DNA from 2 places in the Ensifer adhaerens genome. Region 2 is predicted to be linked to the other one. Evidence: predicted binding sites of a transcription regulator. Region 2 holds the regulator's gene; the other holds the start of a gene.
The links. Region 2 encodes PhoB, which activates phosphate uptake and scavenging genes when phosphate is short. Its sites were predicted from a motif close to TGTCATNNANCTGTCAT; they were not measured.

Region 1 (3,070 bases), 690 kb from region 2:
GGCGCCGTGGCACCGGGCCAGATGAGGCCGGTACCAACGATCATCACCAGCAGTGCGAACGCGACCGGCAACGGCTCGAATGGCGAGGTCGCGGCGATGTAAGCCAGCCCCCACAGCCCGATGCCGATATTGGCCAAAGTCGGAACCACGGTCCAGCTGCGCAGCCGCGAGGCAGAAAGCGTCGCCAGCCAGACGACCGAGAGAAAGCCGAAAAGCACCCAGGGGCGCGGCTCGCCGCTCGAGACCAGCGCCGGCGTTGCGAGCGAGGCAAGCAGGCCGAGGCCGGCGAGCGCCTGCCCGTGCAGCAGCGACAGGCCAACGGTCGCCAGCGAAATCGCGGCCAGCAGCACGAATGCCGTACCTGTGCCGATATAGCCGTAGATGCCGTAGGCCGCATAGGCGACCCCGAAGAGAGTGACGGCACCGGCGGCAGTCAGGATGCCGGGGATCATCGCATTCTGGAATTCATTGGCGATCACGGGCACCGCGCGCCTGCGGATGACCTCGCCTGCCGCCATCAGCAAGAGGCCGAAAAGGGCAGCGAGCGTCAGGCGAACCGCGGGGCTCAAGAGACCGGCATCGATCGAATATTTGACCATGAAGACGCCGCCGAGCGCGAGCGCGATGCCACCGACCCAGACGGCCCAACGCGCGCCGAGACGGCTTTCCAGGCTTTCGGTCTGACGGGGCGCCGCCGGAACCGGCTGTGGCGCTTCCGTGCTGGCAACAATCGTCTCTTCGACTTCGATATCCGCCGCCTTCTCCTCGCCACCGAAGATGCGGGCGCCCTCGGCCGCGCTGGCCGCTAGGTCGCCGCCGGTATCCTCGACCGTCTCCGGTTCCACCGGCAATTCGGGCGCGGCTGCCAGCTCTTCGCTCGTTGATTCGCCATGAATGCCTTCGCCCGAAGAGGCCTTCAGCCTTGCGACCTCCGCCTTCAGCGCGGCGATTTCGGCCCCCAGTCGCTCGGCCGTCTTGCGACCGCCGGCGAAGGCGGAAAGAGCGAGGATAAAGGCAACAAAGGCAAAGAGTTCGAACATGTATTCCCCTGACGGTCGCACTGGCGTGCTCGGCGCAACCATACAAACTTTTGCGCGGTCACCAAATCCATAGACGTCCGAGCGCTGTAATCTCTTCACGGAAATGTCGCAGAACTGTCACCGGGCAGCTGGTACAGGCGGATGAACACCGCTGTCTCGCGCGGTGGTTTCCATCGTTCAACAGGAGACCCGATCATGGACAAGCATCTCGCCCAGACGGAAGAGACCGAATTCAAGACGCTGACGGAACGCAGGGAAGAGCTGGAAGACATCGGCCACAACTGTTCCACCAACCCGACGATGGGCGACATCATCCATCGCCGCTTCTCGCGCCGCTCCTTCATCGGCGGCTCGCTCGCAGTCGCCGCGATCTCGACGACGGTCAGCCCGCTCGCTCTCCTGACTGCTGACGAAGCACGCGCCGAGGAAGGCTCGCGCTTCGACTTCACCGAGATCGAAGCCGGCGTCGACGAGAAGCACCATGTCGCCGAAGGGTATGACGCGGATATCCTTTTGCGCTGGGGCGACAAGATCTTCGCCGACAGCCCGGAGTTCGACCCGAAGAACCAGACGGCCGCCGCCCAGGAAAAACTCTTCGGCTACAACAACGACTATGTCGGCTTCATCCCGCTCGAGGGTAGCGCCGACCACGGCCTCCTGGTCGTCAACCACGAATATACCAATGCCGAGCTGATGTTCCCGGCCTTCGCCAGCGTGGTGAAGGAAAAGGTAACCAAGGACGGCAAGGAGGTCGAAGAAGAGAAGGTCGTTCTCGGCGAGTATACCAAGGAACTGGTCGACATCGAGATGGCGGCACACGGAGGCACGATCATCGAGATCCGCAAGGTCGACGGTAAGTGGCAGCCGGTACTCGACGGCAAGAACAACCGTCGCATCACCGTCAACACCGCGATGCAGATCACCGGCCCGGCCGCCGGTCACGACCGCCTGAAGACGCCGTCCGACCCGACCGGAAAGAAGGTGTTCGGCACGCTCAACAACTGCGCCGGCGGCGTCACCGCCTGGGGCACCTACATGATGGCCGAAGAAAACTTCAACGGCTATTTCGGCGGCGAGATCGCCGAGGACCATCCGGAATACAAGCAGCTGAAGCGCCTGGGCGCACCGGGCGGCCAGTACGAATGGGCGTCCTTCTACGACCGGTTCGACGTTTCCAAGGAGCCGAACGAAGCCAATCGTTTCGGCTGGATCGTCGAAGTCGACGCGCTGGATCCGACGTCCGTGCCAAAGAAGCGCACCGCCCTAGGCCGCTTCAAGCACGAAGGCTGCGAATCAATCGTCAACAAGGACGGTCGCGTCGTGCTCTATTCCGGTGACGACGAGCGCTACGACTATGTCTACAAGTTCGTAACCAAGGGCACCTTCAACCCTGACGACCGCGCCGCCAACATGGACCTCTTCGACGAGGGCACGCTCTATGTCGCCAAGTTCGACGAAGACGGTACCGTCACCTGGATGCCGCTGACGCACGGCGAGGGCCCGCTGACCGAAGCCAACGGATTTGCCTCGCAGGCCGACGTGCTGATCAACACCCGCCTTGTCTCCGACGCGCTTGGTGCCACCAAGATGGACCGTCCGGAAGACGTCCAGCCGAACCCCAAGACGGGCAAGGTCTACGTGATGCTGACCAACAACACGAAGCGCAAGGCAGAAGAAGTCGACGCCGCCAACCCGCGCGCCAAGAACGCCTTCGGCCACATCGTCGAGATCACCGAAACCGATGGCGACTTTGCCTCGCTGAAGAGCCGCTGGGACGTGCTCCTGAAGTGCGGCGACCCTGCTGTTGCCGAGGTCGGCGCCTCGTTCTCGACCGCGACCACCAAGAACGGCTGGTTCGGCATGCCCGACAACTGCGCGATCGACACCGACGGCCGCCTCTGGGTTTCGACCGATGGCAACAATGAGAAGGACACCGGCCGCGCCGACGGCATCTGGGCGATCGACACGGATGGCGCCGCCCGCGGCACGTCGAAGCTCTTTTTCCGCGTTCCTGTTGGCGCCGAAATGTG
Region 2 (3,070 bases):
GATTCCCCGGACTCTTGCCACGGAGTCCGACGGTCAGTACGTTAACATTCAATTACTAGACGCATGCGGCGGACCTAGTCACCAAAAGAGTTATCGCGTTTGCAGCCTCGGGGTTCAGCCGGGGTGCGGTGAGGGATTCTGCCATCCCCAACGCTGAGAACGGAGAGTGCAGAAATGAACTGGACTGACGAGCGGGTGGAGAAACTGAAGAAGCTTTGGTCCGAGGGCCTGAGCGCTAGCCAGATCGCGGCACAGCTCGGCGGTGTCAGCCGCAACGCTGTCATCGGCAAGGTTCATCGCCTGAGCCTCCCGGGACGCGCCAAGGCTGGCGGCAGCACCACCGCTGCGGCCCGTCCGAAGCGGCCGACCTCGGCCCCGCGCGCACCGAACTACGCCGCGCGCGTTGCGACCCGCACCGTTGCCCGCCCGTCCGGCGCCACGGTTCTCAAGGAAGAGATCGAAGTCGATCTCGTGGCAGAGCAGGATTTCAGCATCAGCACCGACGTGGTCGTGCCGATGTCGCGCCGCCTCGAGCTGACCCAGCTCACCGAGCGCACCTGCAAGTGGCCGATCGGCGACCCGCTGAAGGAAGAGTTCCACTTCTGCGGCAATGACTCGCCGGAATCCTCGCCCTATTGCAGCTTCCATGCACGGCTTGCCTACCAGCCCTCGGCCGAGCGCCGTCGGATGCGCTGAGGCGCCGCACGGGAACAAAAGGAAAAGGGGCCGACTGGCCCCTTTTTTATTGGCTTCAAGTCGTCTTTCTCAGCTCTCGAGCGAGTATCCGGCGCCGCGGACCGTGCGAATGACGTCGGGCATGGTCGAGAAGTTCAACGCCTTGCGCAGGCGGCCGACATGGACGTCGACGGTGCGCTCATCGACATAGATGTCATGACCCCAGACCCCGTCCAGCAGCTGCGAACGCGAAAAAACGCGGCCCGGAGAGGACATCAGGAACTCCAGCAGGCGGAACTCCGTCGGCCCCAGGCGAACTTCGCGGCTACGGCGATGAACGCGGTGGGTTTCCCGGTCGAGCTCGATGTCGCCGCAGCGCAGCAACGTCGAGAGCACTTCAGGCTTCGCCCGGCGCAGCATCGCCTTGACGCGAGCCATCAGCTCCGGCGTCGAGAACGGCTTGACCACATAGTCGTCTGCCCCGGTCGCCAGACCACGAACGCGCTCGCTCTCCTCGCCGCGCGCCGTCAGCATGATGATCGGCAACCGCTCCGTTTCCGGGCGCTGGCGCAGCCGACGGCACAGCTCGATGCCGGAGACGCCGGGCAGCATCCAGTCGAGAATGAGGAGATCGGGCAGACGTTCCTGAAGCCGGATCTCCGCCTCGTCACCTCTGAGGATCGTATCGACGTCGAAGCCTTCCGCTTCCAGATTGTAACGCAGCAGGACGCTCAGCGCCTCTTCGTCCTCGACCACGGCGATTTTTGGCAACATCAGGTAACCACTCCTTACCGTGAGTGCCGTGTGGGTCCAGTGGACCGTCCGGCGCTCAGACACTCTAAATCTGGAGCACAACCGCCGTTTTCAAAGACGGTGCGAAAGCCGCGTGCTTCAGATACAGGAATTCGGGGCCGCGACCGGAGCCGCGACCGGATGATATTCATGGGGCATGCATTGCGAACGCGCGTTCGGCGCTAGAAAGGGATGGAGAAGAGTGTAGGCAGCTTCCCCTCGCATCCCGCTCCAACCTAGTCGTTGACCGAGCCCAACGTCGACGTGTTGTCATCCTTCGGACGCTCGCCTTCCGGCTGGGCACCCGTCGCCATGTAGTAGATCGTCTCGGCGATGTTGGTAGCGTGGTCGCCGATACGCTCGATGTTCTTGGCGCAGAACAGAAGATGCGTGCAGGGCGTGATGTTGCGCGGGTCTTCCATCATGTAGGTCAGCAATTCGCGGAACAGCGAGGTGTAGATCGCATCGATCTCCTCGTCGCGCTCACGGATGCTGTTGGCCTTTTCCGGCGAGCGCGAGGCGTAGACGTCGAGCACTTCCTTGAGCTGCACCAGAGCGAGCTCAGCAAGGTGCTCGAGACCGCGTGCGAGCTTGCGCGGAATGCCGGAACCGGCAACCGCGATCACGCGCTTGGCGGTGTTCTTGCCGAGGTCGCCGACACGCTCCAGATCGGAGGCGATGCGGATCGACCCCATGATCTCGCGAAGGTCGGCGGCGACCGGCTGGCGCTTGGCGATCGTGACGATCGCCTTCTCGCCGATCTGGCGCTCGGCATCGTCGAGAATGGTGTCGTCCGAGATCACCTTCTGCGCCAAAGCCAGGTCGGAATTGACCAGGGCGCGAACGGATTCGGCAACCATCTGCTCGGCAAGACCGCCCATCTCCGAGATGCGGCGCGTCAGGTACTTCAATTCTTCGTCATAGGCGGACATGATATGCATGGACATGATCGTCGATCCTTACAGGCGCTTTCCAGTTACTGTTGCAGCCGTAATTGGCCTCAGCCGAAGCGGCCCATGATGTAATCCTGGGTGCGCTGGTCATCCGGATTGGTGAACATCTTGTCGGTGTCGTTCTCCTCGACGAGATTGCCGAGGTGGAACATGGCGGTGCGCTGCGAAACGCGGGCGGCCTGCTGCATCGAGTGGGTCACGATGACGATCGTGAAGTTCGTGCGCAGTTCGTGGATGAGTTCCTCGACCTTGGCGGTCGCAATCGGGTCGAGTGCCGAACAGGGCTCGTCCATCAGGATCACTTCCGGGCTAACGGCAACGGCGCGCGCAATGCACAGTCGCTGTTGCTGGCCACCGGAAAGCCCCGTGCCCGGCTCGTGCAGGCGGTCCTTGACCTCGTTCCACAGACCGGCCTTCTGCAGACTGGTCTCGACGACCTCGTCGAAATCCGCCTTGGTGCGGGCAAGTCCATGGATACGCGGACCGTAGGCCACGTTGTCGTAAATCGACTTCGGAAACGGGTTCGGCTTCTGGAAGACCATGCCGACGCGAGCGCGCAGTTCGACGACGTCGATGGTCGGATCGTAGATGTCGTCCTCATCGAGCGTGATCTTGCCGGTGACGCGGCAGTTCTCGATGGTGTCGTTCAT

Region 1: the regulator PhoB is predicted to act here: its motif matches at 1,145-1,161, upstream of LAC81_RS04115 (PhoX family protein).

The regions. Positions count from the first base shown of each region.
Region 1 is NZ_CP083349.1:844,716-847,785, reverse strand. It holds gene LAC81_RS04120 (DUF2339 domain-containing protein) at 1-1,040, opposite strand, end outside; gene LAC81_RS04115 (PhoX family protein) at 1,236-3,070, shown strand, end outside.
Region 2 is NZ_CP083349.1:154,439-157,508, reverse strand. It holds gene LAC81_RS00725 (GcrA family cell cycle regulator) at 175-696, shown strand; gene phoB (phosphate regulon transcriptional regulator PhoB) at 766-1,449, opposite strand; gene phoU (phosphate signaling complex protein PhoU) at 1,704-2,417, opposite strand; gene pstB (phosphate ABC transporter ATP-binding protein PstB) at 2,468-3,070, opposite strand, start outside.